DNA from 2 places in the Pseudoalteromonas sp. Ps84H-4 genome. Region 1 is predicted to be linked to the other one. Evidence: riboswitches for the same ligand, from Rfam matches in the RefSeq annotation. Region 1 holds a riboswitch; the other holds the start of a gene.
What was found. A riboswitch is a leader RNA that binds a small molecule or an ion and turns the genes downstream of it on or off. The one in region 1 is predicted to bind lysine.

Region 1 (8,393 bases):
ATCAAAGTTGCGTAGTTCTTGGCAGTCTTTGTTAAAGTGATGAATAAGATCACTTAAATTATCAAAATCAATACTGATTTCAATCATGTATGGCGTCACTTTGCCTGAATAAAAATCAAGCGTGTGATCAATACGTTCTGATTTAACTTGGCGTAAACGGTCAGCTTGACGCGCAAGCAGATCTTTTTTCGATTTAATAATTGAGCGACGGTCGCTGATTGAACCACTGTTCTTTTGAATGTCTTGCAGGTAGTCGTCAACTTGTTCGCGCTCTGCATTTAATTGCTCTTTTAGTAGAGTTTGTGCATCGACAGATTGCTGCATCACTTCAAATTGTTCAAAGCGTTTTAATGCTTCTTCAGAGGCCATTAGCTCATCATATAGGGCATCTTTTTCTTTTTGCTTTTCGGCGACATTCGCAGCGACTTCACGCTGCTGTTTAAACTCTTTCAGTGAGTTTTCAAGAGCAGCGAGTTGCGCGGTTAATTGCTCTTTATTTTCGCCCGTTTGCATCTGCACAGGACTTAGCTTTTTAAGTTTAATCGTCGCGCCAGGAAGAGTCAGTACACCGCCTTTAACATTGGCCGATAACTGCTCTAAAAACTCACCAAAGGCATCTTCGTCTGTGATCTCAACATCACCATTGCTGGTGGTGGCAAACGATAAGATATCTGGGTTTAGAATACGCGAAATCTCTTCAACTTCTTTCAAAGATAAATCTTCACGCATACGAGTGAATAAATTGAACTCGAGATTCTTTAACTGCAGTTTTAAGCTCTTAATTTGCTTTTGTGTTTCGCTAATGCGGTAATCAAGGGTGTGTAAGCTTTGACCTTGGGCACTGCTTAATGAATGCGATAGCGATTCATAATCTTGCTTAAGTTGCGTAAGGCTTACTTTTAAAGTGGCTTTATTCACCAATTCAAACTCAGATTTAAGCGCTCGATAGTCTAAAAACCATTGTTCAATTTGTGTTTGCTTACGTTCAATATCACGTGATTGCTGAATATACAGCTGCTGCTTTTGTTCGAACTCATGCTTTTCGTGTTCGATATCTTCAAGGGCAATATTTAGCTCAGATAGTTGCTCTTGTTGATAGGTTTCAAAGTCAATCAGTGCTTGGTCAATTTTTGGCGCATAGGCAGCAAGCTTACCTTTTAAAACTGTTTGGTTTTCAAGCATAGACTCAAGAGCTGCGATAGGCTCTTGCATTGACTCAAGGGCTTTTAATTCACGTTTAGCGCGATTCACTTTATCGAATGAACGTCGCCACACTTCATAAAAGTCGACCCGTGAGTTTGACATATGACGCTCAAATACGCGTAACATAAAGCGTTTAACATCGCTGGCACCTAACTTATGCAAGTTAAGGATACGGCGGAAAATTTCTTTGTAAATTGCTGAATCTTGCACGTTATTGAGGGGGATCATCTTTAAGTTGATATCGCCATCAAATGGGGTTGCGCCGCCAGTGAGTAGGGCGTTTAGCTCCTGCGCTTTTAATTCAATTGGATTGAAGCCTTGCTCTTTTAAGTGATTAAAAAGCTTGGTGAATTTTACAATGGTTTTGCCTTGAGTGTAGTGTTCAAGGTTCAACTTACCTTGGTAGCAAAAAAACTGATGCGCGTAACCAGCAATTTTACCAAGGCCGGCAACACCAATCACCACAGGGCCATTAGGTAGGTCAGCTTCGAGTAAAATATAGGATTGGTCTGACGAAAAGTAGAATTTTCGGGTTTCGTCTAAATCGTGGCCATCCCATTCTGTTAAACGTAAATCATTGATCAGTGGAAATTGCAGGGCATTAATTACCGAGCTTTTACCGGTATTATTAGGTGCACAGATTGAACTACTTTTATCCAGCGGGATCACGCATTTTGCATAGCCAGCGGTATTTAAAAGCGCAAGTTTGCTGAGTCCGTATAGGCTTTGGCTTTGCATTATTCGTCATCTCCTAGGTAGGTTTCTTCGTTTACTTCCATTAATGCATCGATATAACGATAAATAGGTGCTTGCAGCATAAAGCCATTTTCTACTTCGCGAGCAAGACCTAAACGTACCATACGAAGGTAAACGTCTTTGCGTAAATCTGAGCCTGAAAAGATTTCTAATTGATCAAACAGGTGCTTGTTGATTTGCACTAAGGTTTGCATTAGTTCAAGGTCGTTTACTTCGTCAAACAAGGCCCGCATTGGATCTTTACCAGTATTGGCATAGTGCTCAATCAAGATGTAGATAGTCAGTGCGATGGCACGCGAAATTTTACCCATATTTGGGGTGCTTTCGTCGCTGCCAAAATAGTAAAAGCCACGGCTATCATGTTGTAAGTCATGGCCAAGGGTGTTAAATAACGCGCGATAAGCATCAATGTGTTGATCAAGCTCTTGCCACATCAGCGTGTCTTGTTCGCTAATGTGGTAGCCTGATGTGAGCTTTTTATTAATAGCTTGCAGATGCGTTAAATCATCTAAATTAATATCTGTCATGGTTATTGCTCTGTTGCTTTTTTATCGTCAGCAATCGATGAGTTAAATGGGTAAAGAGAGAAGTGTTGCTGGGCAATTTTTATTTTTACTTTCTCTTGGCTTTGGCTAATCTCAAGGTCGCCATCGCTAATTAGTTTTTGATACAAGAACAGCATTTCGTCAGCCTCAAGATCTGGGTAGCTTTCATCTAAAAAACTAAGGAGTGGCTGAGCTTTTTTGCTGGCTTTTTTAAAGCGTCTTCTAAATTGGGTTTTAACATCGTTGTAATCAGGAATATGCGGACTTTGATACGCAGGTACATCATCCTGTTCAGGAAGCTGATATTCATCGTGCTCAAAGTCAACTAAGCCTGCCATATAGGCCACGATATGACGTTGCTGACCAAGTGAAAAACGTTGCGCGTCTGAAACAAAGTTAGGCTGTACTGCACTTAACATGTTATCGACGCCATTTTTACGCACTAAACCAAGCACTTTAGCTGCTTGGCGAGTAATTAGGTTATTGCGGCGTAATTCTTCACGCAGCGGCATCAGCATATCGGCGCTTTTACGTAAGCTTTCACGACCAATTAAATGCATTTCTAAAATACGGGTACGTAATTGTTCAAGCATGCGCTTGTCTTGATATGACTTACCTAGGCGGTCAATTTGCTCTATTTGCGTGCTAATTTGCAATTCGATGGTATGAAAGCAAGCATGAAAGTCACCACGAATATCCACCATTTCCAGCATAGGCTCGATGTATTCATCGAACGCTTCAATGACTGCTTGATAGCGCTTTTGCAAAGATTGCACTGCGTTGTTAGCTTTGGCTTGTTCAACAATATTTAAAATTGCGTTTTCATTATGGGCAAACAATTTCATTATTTTGCGAACCCGATCATCCATAATGCGGCTAAAGCGGCGTAGCTCGTCGTAATCTTCAATTTCACCCGCTTTAGCAAGGCGGTTACCAAGGCGAGCAAGGTCATCAACGAGCACACTAATTTCTTGGGCAAGACCTAGGTGCTCTTCTTGTAGCAAGAAAGTTGCAAAATCGGCGATCGCGCGGTTGATTTCTAACTGCGATGACTTAGCCAGTGGAATAATGATGTCTTGATTCAATAAACGATTTGTTTCTTTATAAATGCGTTCATTTGACCAAGTAGGTTGTTTTTGTTTTATCGCATTTTGTACGTCTTTCAAGCTGAAATCAGCCATTTTAAAACGTTTAAATAATAGTTCTAACACCCCCCAATGCTCTGTAAGGGTATTTAATAACTTTTTAGCTGGGATCATAAGGCTCCAGTAAATTCAGACTTTGGTGTTAGCGATTAGTAGTAAATTATGTAATTGAGAATAGTTTTATGCTGTCGATGCTGCTAGAATCCGCGCCGAAACACTCGTCTTACAATTTTTACATTATTATAAAGGTTGTTCAAACACCATGGTAACCCCACTTATCCTAACCCTGATAGCGGTGGCATTTTTGCTTATCGTTATAGAGGATATTATCCATGTAAACAAGGCCAAAACGACGCTTTTTTTTGGCACTTTATGCTGGATTATCTTATTTATCTCTCCGATTCATGGGCAAAGCCCAGAAACCATGCAACATCAACTGGATCACAATATATTAGAAATCGCGACTTTGTGGCTATTTTTAATGGCTGCGATGACCTTTGTAGCGTATTTAAACTCTAAAGGCTTTATCCAGAATATTGTGCATAAAATTATGCCAAATCAAATCAGTGAACGAAAGCTGATGTTTTTGATTGGTGGTTTTGCGTTTTTATTTTCATCGATATCAGACAACATAACGGCAACTTTAATCTCGCTTGCGGTAGTGATGTCACTGAAGTTAGATCCTAAAAAATTAATAAAATACGCAACCTTAATTGTATTCAGTGTTAACTCGGGTGGGGTGTCGCTGATCACCGGTGATGTTACAACACTGATGATTTTCTTAGACGATAAAGTCACCATTGCTAACTTGTTATTATTAATTGTACCTGCACTTGCAAGTGTTGCATTGTTAGCGGCAATGTTATCGGTGGGTATGTCGGGTAATGTGGTATTTGAAAAGCAAACAGCTCGTCGTATTGAAAAAACCGATATTACCATTGCGGTTATCTTCTTCTCGACCATCATAGCCACGTTAACTTTAAGCGTACTTTATAGTGTGCCACCGCTATTAACCTTTTTATTTGGTTTATCACTGATGTTTTTGGTTGCGCAATTTTTAATGCGCAAAAAAGATGTGAACAAAAAAATCATCGATTATATTCGTGAAATTGAGTACGACACCTTATTGTTCTTCGTGGGTGTGTTATTGCTGGTTGGCGCATTAAAAGAAGTTGGCATGCTTGCTAAATTTACTCACCTTTATGAATTGATGGCGCCTGAATATGCCAATTACTTAATGGGGCTATTATCGGCGGCGGTAGATAACGTACCTTTAACTGCAGCACTCTTAAAAGCAGATATTGTGATGAGTCCACAGCAATGGCTATCATTTACTTACGCAACAGGGGTAGGTGGCTCAATGCTTATTATCGGCTCTGCGGCAGGTATTATTGCCATGAGTAAGGTCAAAGCACTGACCTTTATGAGCTATCTTAAAATGTCGGTTTATTTATTAATTGCTTATACCGTTGGTTATTACGGTTCGCACTTAGCGGGCAGTTTAATTTCATAAAACAACTTGACAGCTAGACGTCTAAACGTTAACTTTCGAAGCCTGCTTTTAACAGCAGGCTTTGTTATTTTAACCAGGTGTTAACTTAACATTCAGAAGAGGTGCGATACTTAGGTAGTTAATGTGAGGTGACGAACGCCGATGACCATTAATGAGGGAAGTACTCGCCGAGAAAATTATCCGGACGTCACGGTTATTTTTCGGTTTATGGGGCTGAATCCTCAAAACTGTCACCAAACTAGGTGGAGAGCTTCTGGCATGGACTACTCTTTATTTTCAAAGCACCCCCTTGCCGAGTTCTTCTTGATTTACTGTGGATAGTTTTCCACAAAAGGAGACGACATGAATACCCAATTAGCCGCCAATACAAAATCAGATTACGTTGTTGCAAAATTTGGCGGTACCAGTGTAGCTAACTTTGATGCTATGAGCCGCTGCGCAGAAATCGTTTGTGCTGATAACCAAGTACGTATTGTTGCTGTGAGTGCCAGTGCTGGCGTGACCAATCATTTAGTTGCATTGTGTAAACGTGATTTGAGCGCGGTTGAGCGTGATGAGCACATTACCGGCGTAGTCGCCATTCAAGAAGCAATTTTGGCAGAGTTGTCGCTCGATGCTGATTTAGCACATGGCTTTAATGAAACGCTTAAGGCTTTTCAAACTTTGGCATCAGAAGGGGTTAAGTCAGTAGCTGAGCAAGATGAGCTACTGAGCTTTGGTGAGCGTTTATCATCGTATTTGTTCACTCAAGTATTACGTGGTCAAGGTCTTGATGCGGTGCGTTTTGATGTACGTAAAGTGCTAAAAACAGATAGCCAATTTGCTAAAGCAACACCTAATGTTGCAGCAACCGCTGCGGCTGCTAAAGAGCATTTAGTGCTGCTACTTGATGAGCAAGTTGTTGTAACTCAAGGCTTTATTGGTAGCAATGAACATAATCAAACAACGACTTTAGGGCGTGGTGGTTCAGATTACAGTGCTGCATTACTCGCTGAAGCAATTAACGCAAAAAGCGTGCATATTTGGACCGATGTTGTGGGTATTTTCAGTACTGATCCGCGTTTATGCGCCAAAGCAAGCCCAATTGCTCGCTTAAGCTTTGATGAAGCGGCAGAAATGGCCACGTTTGGAGCAAAAGTGCTGCATCCTGCAACTATCTTACCAGCGAGCCGTAGCCATATTAGTGTGTTTGTTGGTTCAAGCCGTGAGCCGCAATTAGGCGGTACATGGATTGAAAAAGAAAAGTCTCAGCAACCGGGTATTCGTGCAGTAACGCAGCGTAAAAACCAAATTCTATTAACCGTTAAAAGCCCAGAAATGCTTCTTGCGAGTGGTTTCTTAGCGCGTGTATTCACCATTTTAAGTGAGTTTAATATTTCGGTTGATTTGGTTACTACCTCAGAGATCAGTGTTGCAATTACTTTAGATAATGCGCCAAATGCATCACGTCCTGAGCTTGATCAAGCCTGTTTAGATAAGCTTTCTGAGTTTTGTCATGTGTCGGTTGAGAACAACTTGACGCTGGTGGCTTTAATTGGTTCTGAGATTCAATTACGTCAGCAAGAAATGAACTTAATGCAGGTATTGAGTGATTTTAATATTCGTTTAATTTGCCACGGTGCAAGTAAACATAACCTGTGCTTCTTAGTTGAGCAAAGTGAGTCAGATGAAGTCGTGCAGGCTATTCACAGCCGACTATTAGAAAGCCAAGTCGCGGCGTAGGTCGTTAAAATTAATAAAAGAGCACTGCCAGTCAGTGCTTTTTTGTGCCACAACACTTATATCAAACCCTTCAATAGAGTTACTACTCGCGCTGAAATTATGTTTGCTCAATTCTTCGAATACATTAGGAGCAAGTAGTTTCGCAATCGGCTGAGCACTTGCTTTGGCAAGCGCCTCTTTTAATGTCCAAATTCTAAAAAAGCACTGTGCTTGTTCATCGGGAGCATCAAAACGGCTAATTAAGTCAACTTCATCTTGATGATAAAAGTGCTTTGCGAGTTTGAGAAAAGGGCGAGGTTTACTGCTTTGTTCAATATCAAAACCAAATAGCTGCTGTTCTGGGTTAAGAGCAGCGCCAATTAAACCATTTGAATGTGATAAACAGGCCCACACAGGTTCTCTGCGTTTTGTATATAATTTGAGCTTACTGTCTTTGTCATCAAACTGGCTCGATATTTCATTAAGGGCTAAATCGTCATTAGGGTAAGCGTGTTGATACAAATACTTTAACGTTAGGCGAGTCGCTAAGTACTCTTGCTTGGCGCTAGGAACTTTGCGTTTTTCAAGTACGCTCAATTCAAACCCACTGAGTAATTTATCAACGGGTAAACTTGCAACATCAATACGTGCTGCATCCATCAGCATAATTTTTTTGGCCGTTGTTTGGCTTTGCTGCTCGATGATAAGAGTATTCGAAAAGTAGTGGCTGCTCATGGTTTGACGCTTACACGAAGGCTCGTATTTAGTTTTGTTTATTTTTACAGCAGATGCACATTTATAGGCACGAACAAACGTAAATAGTTTACGCAGTTGACTGTAATTATGGTTTAATGAGGAAAAATAATAACAGATTTGTAGATGTATGGCACAAGTTCGTGACGGCTTTCAAAGTCGATTAGGTTTCGTTTTAGCAGCTTCTGGTGCGGCGGTAGGTTTAGGTAATATTTGGGGCTTTCCAACACAAGCGGCAAACCATGGCGGCGGTGCATTCTTACTTGTTTATTTTATTGTTATTTTCTTATTAGCGCTTCCGGCTCTTTATACTGAGCTATATTTAGGTCATCAAGCACAAGCTAATCCGGTAAAAGCATTATCAAATGCATGGCAAGACACAGCACCTAAAGTGGGGGCCGCAGCTGGCTATATTGGCCTCTTTGGTGCGATTGTAATGCTAAGCTTTTATTCGATTGTCGCAGGCTGGATGCTCGCTTATGCGCTTGAGCCAATCGCAAACTTCTTTGGTTTTACTGAGTTAAGTAACTTTTTACACAGCGACTCCATGGCACGCAACTTTGTGTTTACACCGCTGATGCTTATTCTCACTGCGAGTATTATTTTAAAAGGCGTTAAATCAGGTATCGAAACTTGGTCACGCCGCTTAATGCCATTATTGCTAGTGTTATTAGTGGCTTTAATTGCTTATATCGCTACACTTGATGGTGCGATGGATGGTTTTGCAGCCTACTTAGTACCAGATTTTAGTCAAATTCTTGATGCAAACTTAATTAT
Region 2 (8,393 bases), on a different contig from region 1:
CTTTTGATTACAACCAATTGGGTTGGCATAAGGCACTAGGGTAATATCGCCACGCAGCTTGAGTGATTTTAGCTGCTCAAGCAATTGATAAATTACAGCGTTACCTTGTACTTCTGCACCGTGCATATTAGCTTGTATATACACGTTTGGCCCTGTGCCATCGCCTTTTAAACGATACACAGGAATTGTCAGTGGTAGGCCGTTGGCAATCTCGCCAACCACAATATTCTCTTGGCTGATTAATTCTTTACTCATGGTGATTACCTTAAATAATAGCTGGCATCTTCAGCGCTACGAATGCACTCAATATTTCCTTGTTCAAGGATGTATTCAGCCGCTAATTCGTGGCATAAAAAGTACGGCATACTTTCGGTAAAGCCATACGCGCCACATTGGCTGAATACCAACCAGTCTTGCTCACTTAAATCACTAGCTAGTTGGTGCTCACCTAAGCAATCAAGCGCGGTGCAAAGCGGGCCGTATAAAGTCATTGCACTTGGCTCAGCCGTTGACTCACGCAGTAACACCGCAGGAAAATCTTGGCTTGTCACTGCAGGGCGAAGTAAATGGTTAATACCGCCTGATAAAATCACCTGCTGTTGATTGTAATTTTCTTTGCGTTCAACAACCGGTGTGGCGTAATGGCCGCATTCGCCTACCGCATAGCGGCCAAGTTCCATCCAAAGCTCTTTGACACCGGCATCTGCTTTAATACTCGCCAGAGTCTCGATAAGTGCAGACCAATCGAGTCGGTTAGCATCTTGAGTATAAGGAATGCCTAAGCCACCCCCTAAATCGAGAATATTAAGGTTAATATTTAATGCACTTGCTAGTTGTTGTAATGGCGCAATCATCGCACGCCATAGCTCGGCGAGTTTGTCAGTGCTCAGCATATTGCCCCATTGGAAAATATGCAGGCCATCAAAGTTAAGAGCAGTGTAATCACTGACTGTGAGCGCTTGCCACTCATCACAGCCCAAACCAAAAGGAGTAAGGCTATCGCCGCCAAGTGGGTTCTTTTCGCTGTCTGGCCAACGAAGTTGTACACGCAACAGAACTTGCAGCTGACAATTTGCTTTTGTTGCTTGCTCATTTAACCAGCGAACTTGGTTTATGCTCTCGGCCACGAAGGTACGTACGCCGCGAGCAATAAAATGTGAAATTTGTGCAGGGCTCTTTGCTGGCCCTGTGTTGAGCACGCGCTCGCTATCGATGCCTTGGGCAAGTACTTGCTCAAGTTCACCTTTACTCGCAACATCAAAATTAAACCCTGCGCTGTCTAAACATTGAATAATGCGAGACAGCGGGTTGGCCTTAACGGCATACCAAAGTTTCACATCGGTTTGCGCAGTTAGTTGATTTAAATGTGCAGTTAATTTATCTAAATCATAGATAAAAAATGGCGTATCAAGATGTGTTGAAACTTGTTCAACCGCTTGCTTGATGGGCGTGCTCAAAAAGCTCATTAACGTAAAACCTCTTCTAACAATAATGATGCATCGCTTTGTTCGTCACGGTATTTCACGATCAATGCACAAGACATGCTTAAACCTTGCTCGCGAGCCCATGCATTTGAAGCAGGGCGAGAACCTGGGATTACAATCGCGTTTTCTGGAATTGCTTCACCTTTGTCTAGCTGGCGCTCATTAACACAATCGTAGACAGGGATGGTTGCAGATAAGCGCACACCCGGCGCAAGTACAGCACCTTTTTTCACAACCACGCCTTCAACAATAACGCAGCCTGCACCGATGAAAGCGTCATCTTCAATAACCACAGGGCTGGCACCAATTGGCTCAAGCACGCCACCTAGCTGTACTGCTGCACTTAGGTGAACATTTTTACCTACTTGTGCGCATGAACCCACTAATGCGTGACTGTCGACCATCGTGCCTTCGTCGATGAATGCGCCAATATTTACATACGCTGGTGGCATGATAATCGTGCCTTTAGCAACGTGTGCGCCACGACGAACACTGCTACCACCTGGTACCATACGCACGCCGGCATTTGCAGCAAAGCCCTGTGGTGCTAGGTTGTGCTTATCCACAAAACCACCTGGGAACTCGGTATTTGTGCCATTTTTAAAGGCTTCTAAAATGCCTTGTTTAACTTCAACATTGGCATGCCAGTTGCCGTTTTCGTCTTGTGTAGCTGCGCGCACTGCGCCCGATTCTAAGTTGTTTAATAATTCTAACCAGCTCATGATAAAACCTGTTTTTAGTTCCAAGATAAAATTGTGTTGTTTGCGTGGGTGATGCTGTCTGTTTGCTCTAGCTCTAAATGCGTAAGCGGCGGACGTAAATGCGGGGTATTTATTTTACCTTGCAGGTGCATCAGTACTTTTACGGGGATTGGATTTGCGACAGCAAATAAGCTTTGAATCGCTTGCGACCAATCGGTGAATAGATTTGGATATTGACCACTTAAACTGCGTTTAACAAACTCATGGGTTTGACTCGGCCAAGCATTTGCGGCAACCGAAACTAAACCTTTTGCACCCGCTTGAGCAAAATACGGCATAAGTGCATCATCACCACTGAAGATAGCCAGTGTTGGTGACGCCGTTCTAAAGCCTTCAAATTTGCTAATGTCACCACTGGCTTCTTTTAAAGCCCAAAGGTTTTTGTGCTCAGCAAGGTTTTTGATCACCTGCGGTGAAATCTCAACTGCACTGCGTCCTGGTACGTTATACAACATACAAGGGTGATGACTTGCGTTAAGTAGGCTTTCAAACCAATGTGTTTGGCCAACAACCCCAGGTTTTGCATACAGAGGAGAGCCCAATAGGTAGCCATGAATAGGTAGTTGGTTGCAGTATTCAACCCAAGCAATTTGCTGCTTAAGGTTCATGCCGCCCACAGCGACCATAAGTGGTACAGTCGGTGCTAATTGGCAAACATGCTCAACAATGGCTTGTTGCTCTTTAAGTGAAAGCGCCAGTCCTTCGCCGGTGCTGCCAAGCAATAAAATACCGTTATTAGCATCTTGCTGCTCAGCGACCAGTTGCCCTAGGGCCGTGTAATCGACCTCGCCAGATTCAGAAAATGGCGTGACAAGCGCTGTCCATAATGGATAGTCGTTTAAATCAAAATTGTTGATCATCTCTCACGAACTTATAAGGTATTCGAAGAGTTTATGCGGGAGCAATTGAATGGAGCCGCATGTCGTCATTCGAACAAGGTATAATTCGAAGAGCGAATGGGCTTAAAATAATAAAGACGCAACGGCCTTATTATACTAAGACCAGAAGCTCTCCACCAAACTAATCAATAGCCTTTTGCTATTGTTGGTGACAGTCGCTGGGATTCAGCCCAGTCGCCCGAAATAAGCACCTCACAAACGGTGTTACTTCTCGGCGTTAATTCCCCTCACGTATGATCAACAGAGTCTGTGCTCCTCCTATACGCTACCTGAATAACGCACCTCTTCCAGCCCTTTATGCTCGCTTTATAGCTTAAAGCCAACATAGTTAAATAGGGTATCAGCGGCGATTAAAGCATTTTAGCCATCTAGGTGTCAAGGCGGAGTATTCGTTTTTTTAGTGACCGATTTTGCAACATGGTTACGTATAAGCGTGTTTTTAGTACACTAGTATTACCCAGACGAATTGGAAGAAGAATGGAAAAGTTTAACGATATCTATCAGCGAGCTGTCACCCGTAAGGGCAGTGAAGAAATGCTGCTTGCACTGCTTTCTGACCCGCTTGATAGCGCTGACATTGCCAAAATGCATGACGACTTATGGTTGGAAGAGTTAACGCGTAAAGTGTTCCAAAGTGGTTTTTACTGGTCTGTTATCAATAGTAAGTGGTCAGGATTTCGAGAGGTATTTTGGGACTTCAGTGTTGAGAAACTATTAATGATGCCACCTGATATGCTCGAGCAAAAAGCCAGTGATGAACGTATTATTCGTAACTTTAAAAAAGTACAAACGATCCCTGAAAATGCCTACATGATCCATGAAGTAGCTGAAAAACATGGTAGTTTCAGCCAATTTGTAGCTGATTGGCCAGTAAATAATATTATCGGTTTGTGGGCTTACTTAAAAAAGCATGGTGCGCGACTAGGTGGGAACACAGGGCCTTATGCATTGCGTGCTATGGGTAAGGATACTTTTTTACTGTCTCGAGACGTAGAAAATTATTTACGTGCTCATGAATTAATTGACGGTGGCTTACAAACTAAAAAGTCATTACAAGCTGCACAAGACTTTTTCAACGAGCTACAACAACAAAGTGGCTTTAGCCTGCAAGCGCTAAGTCAATTAGTTGCCTATGGGGTAGGCGATAACCGCGTTGGCATAGCTGCGCGATAGGATTTTTTATGAAACTGCAAACTAGGTATACCGATATCAGCGAACTATTGGCTATTGAAGATATGCCTACTCGCGCCGCTGATCCCGCATTATTGTTATTCAATGATAAATTAGCTCAGTCGCTTGGTATTAGTCATGATCCAGAATACCTAGCAGGACAGTTAAGTGGCTCAATAACTGATGACAGCGTAAAGCCTATTGCTTTAGGTTACTCAGGGCATCAATTTGGTCATTTTTCACCACATCTGGGGGATGGCAGAGCGCATTTGCTTGGAGCAGTTAAAGACGTTGAAGGAGTACTGTGGGACATACAGCTTAAAGGGGCGGGTGCTACAGTGTTTTCACGTGGTGGTGATGGACGTTGTGCGATTGGGCCGGCGGTTCGTGAGTTTATAATGAGCGAAGCGATGGCTGCATTAGGTGTCGCGACAACTCGCTGCTTAGCTGTTGTTACTACCGGCGAAACGGTGTATCGACAACCACCTCGGCCAGGCGCTGTCGTAACTCGCGTAGCAAAAAGTCATATTCGCGTTGGTTCATTTCAGTATTTAGCAACCCAGGGCGATATTGAAGGCTTAGAAAAGTTAGTTGATTACGCACTCAGTTGTCATTTCCCAGAGATAGATACGCGTGCAGAGCAACGTTATGTAGACTTTTTAACCGCAGTCATAGATAAGCAAATTGAGCTTATCATCAGTTGGATGCGAGTGGGATTCATCCATGGTGTAATGAATACAGACAATACATTAGTGAGTGGTGAAACCATTGATTACGGCCCATGCGCTATGATGAACCAGTTTGACTTTGATACTGTGTTTAGTTCCATAGACCATCAAGGGCGCTATGCATTCGGTAACCAACCAAACATTGCGAATTGGAATTGCGCGCGATTAGCTGAGAGCTTGCTGCCATTATTTAAAAATGAACAGCAAGCTTTGTCGTTATTATCCAGTGCAGTAAATAGTTTTGCTGAAAAGTTTAATCATGCATTTACTACAATGTGGCGACGGAAGTTAGGACTTCTAGATGAACACGACGATAACCAAGCTTTAGTGACTGAGTTACTCACTCTGATGCAGCAAAATAACCTTGATTATACTAATACTTTCAATGCTCTTACGGAGTCATTACTTGCGGATTTTGCATTACCGGATAGTATTAAGGGGTGGGCTGCAAAGTGGCGAGTCAGAACATCAGCTGAAAGTTATGACATCATGCGTGCTGTTAATCCTGCAGTCATTCCACGCAACCATAATATTGAAATGATCTTGGCGGAATATGAAAAAACAGGATGTAGTTCAATGCTGAATGGCTTTTTATCAGTTTTATCAAAGCCCTACGTTTACGATCAGCAATTCGAATCTTGGTATGAGCCACCTGAAAATGGCGATGCTAATTATCAAACATTTTGTGGTACCTAATGCATTTGTACTTGCTTGAAATAAAAAGTGTTTATTTAGTTTTTTTAAATGCTTGCTGATTGAGCAGAATAAACGCAAGTGCTATCATAGAATGGAGTTAACTTATTGCTTTAGATGATGATCTAATACGACTTTAGAATCATGTTAGACGTAATTTAAATAATTCTTTTGTTATATTGGATTCAGCTTTATTAAGTATTAAGCATCAAGTGTTAAGCATTGATAATTAATAAATAAGTAAAATTGTGGCTTATGAACTATCGTAAGATTGATTTTTTGAGCTACTCAACAGTTTTTAAATACTCAACAAACATTAGCTGAAAACAGCTTTATTGTGAAAATGGGAAGGAAATAATGAAACTAAAATCACTTACTATTGCGTTAGCACTGGCTGCAACGAGTTCTACAGCCCTCGCTGCTGAAAAAGAAGGTTTTTATATTGGCGCATTTGGCGACTATTACGACAATTCTTGGGAAAATGTTCGTGATTATCCGCCAGGTGGATTGAATGTTGATGACTCAACTGGTTGGGGCTTAGAGTTAGGCTATCGTTTCAGTGATTACTGGAGCGCGCGTCTAGAATATGCAGACATGGACTTTGATTGGACTGCAGATTTAGCTAATGGTACTTCAACAAGTGGCTCTGAAAGCGGCGAGCGTTACGGTATTGATGCTTTATATCACTTAGGTGGCGGCCCATTCTATGGTATTTTTGGTCTTAAGAACTTAAGTGCTCTAGATGAAAACTTAACGTTTGCTAACGTTGGTGCCGGTTATCAGCACTACTTTACAGACAATTTCGCATTTAACGCTGAAACGTCTTTATATCAAGGTCTTGATCGTGGTTACACTGATGTTGGCGCTAAATTAGGTTTCAGCTATATTTTCGGTAACCAAAGCTCATCTGAGCCAGTAGAGCCTGCGCCGGTTGTTAGCGCTCCAACTGATAGCGATAATGATGGTGTTATGGATGCTGATGATCAGTGTGCTAACACACCAATGACTGATGCAGTAGATAGCACAGGCTGTACATTATACGAAGAAAAAGAAGCAACTATCACCTTGTTAGTTACTTTCCCGCATGATGTAGCAGAAGTACCAAACAAATACTTCAGCGATATTGCAGATGTGGCTGCGTTTATGAAAGAAAACCAAGACACATCAGTTGTATTAGAAGGCCACGCCTCTGCAGTGGGTGATGCTGACTATAATATGAAGCTTTCAGAAAAGCGCGCACAAGATGTTGCTGATGAACTTATCAAAGACGGTATCGCTGCAGATAGAATTTCGACAGTTGGATACGGTGAAGAGCGTTTGAAAAATAAAGCCTACACACTGGAAGCACATGCTGAAAACCGTCGTGTAGAAGCGCAAATTACAAGCGTTGAACGTGTAAAAGTTCTTCGTAAATAAGACTAAACTATTATAAATATGTAAATACTCCTATATTTATAAATAGTTAAAAATAGTAAAGCCGAGCCAAGTAGTTGGTTCGGCTTTATTTTTTTAATTTAAGAACATAATTATTTTTCGATTAAATAAAATAATCTTCAGAATGTACCTTTTTGTTAAATGATAATTTAAGTGAATATTGATTTGAATCATCAAAGTAACTATCAACCATTTGTGCTATAGCTTTTTTAGTTACCTTGTAGAATAATTATTAGGTAATATAATTATTTTTACTGTAATGTTTTTTTAGTATCAATATTGTTGGATTTATATTGATTCTTTTTACGTCGCTGTATTTAGTTGGTGTTGTTAAATTAAGAAAATTTATTATGTTGTTTGGGTTTATTAAGTTTGGATTAATTACTCATCAACTATCTTGACGGAATGTAGGCTACACGGCCTTAAGTTATCTTAAATGGAAGGGAATGAAACATGAAACTGAAACCACTTACAATTGCTTTAGCGCTTGCTGCAACAAGTGCCTCAACAATCGCAGCCGAGAAACAAGGTTTTTATATTGGTGCGTTTGGTGATTACTACGATAATTCATGGGAGAATATCCGTGATTATCCGCCAGGTGGCCTAGACGTAGACGACTCAACAGGGTGGGGTTTAGAGCTTGGTTATCGCTTTAGCGACTACTGGAGTGCCCGCTTAGAATACGCAGATATGGATTTCGATTGGAACGTGACCGACAACGATGGAACTACAATGAGTGGTTCTGAAAGCGGTAAGCGTTACGGTATCGATGGTTTGTATCACTTTGGCGGTGGCCCATTCTACGGTATTTTCGGTTTGAAAAACCTTGACGCTGTTGATGAAGATTTAATGTTTGCTAACGTGGGTGCCGGTTACCAGCACTACTTTACAGATAACTTTGCATTTAACGCAGAAACTTCTTTATACCAAGGTCTTGACCGTGGCTACACTGATGTTGGTGCTAAATTAGGTTTCAGCTATATCTTTGGTGATCAAAGCGAACCAGAGCCAGTTGAGCCAGCACCTGCAGTTGTACCTGTTCCGGTTGAGCCAGTTGATAGCGATGGCGACAGCATTCCAGATGCAGATGACCAATGCGCTAATACACCTATGACAGATGCTGTAGATGCTTCTGGTTGTACATTATACGAAGACCGTGAAGTAACGAAGAGCTTACTAATCACATTCCCTAACAATACATCTAAAGTTTCACAACAATATTTA

Region 2: it holds a riboswitch for lysine, as region 1 does, so the genes downstream of both, dapA (4-hydroxy-tetrahydrodipicolinate synthase) here and lysC (lysine-sensitive aspartokinase 3) in region 1, are expected to answer to the same signal.

The regions. Positions count from the first base shown of each region.
Region 1 covers NZ_JAMXSK010000006.1:7,118-15,510, forward strand. Annotated here, with positions in the region: gene NH454_RS07450 (ATPase) at 1-1,941, opposite strand, end outside; gene NH454_RS07455 (hypothetical protein) at 1,941-2,486, opposite strand; gene NH454_RS07460 (hypothetical protein) at 2,489-3,763, opposite strand; gene nhaD (sodium:proton antiporter NhaD) at 3,912-5,162, shown strand; lysine riboswitch at 5,251-5,423, shown strand; gene lysC (lysine-sensitive aspartokinase 3) at 5,505-6,884, shown strand; gene NH454_RS07475 (4'-phosphopantetheinyl transferase superfamily protein) at 6,861-7,598, opposite strand; gene NH454_RS07480 (sodium-dependent transporter) at 7,747-8,393, shown strand, end outside.
Region 2 covers NZ_JAMXSK010000004.1:120,022-128,414, reverse strand. Annotated here, with positions in the region: gene NH454_RS06205 (succinylglutamate desuccinylase/aspartoacylase family protein) at 1-255, opposite strand, end outside; gene NH454_RS06200 (PLP-dependent decarboxylase) at 261-1,466, opposite strand; gene NH454_RS06195 (2,3,4,5-tetrahydropyridine-2,6-dicarboxylate N-succinyltransferase) at 1,466-2,206, opposite strand; gene dapA (4-hydroxy-tetrahydrodipicolinate synthase) at 2,221-3,105, opposite strand; lysine riboswitch at 3,243-3,439, opposite strand; gene NH454_RS06185 (DNA-3-methyladenine glycosylase I) at 3,622-4,317, shown strand; gene NH454_RS06180 (protein adenylyltransferase SelO family protein) at 4,326-5,738, shown strand; gene NH454_RS06175 (OmpA family protein) at 6,093-7,151, shown strand; gene NH454_RS06170 (OmpA family protein) at 7,623-8,393, shown strand, end outside.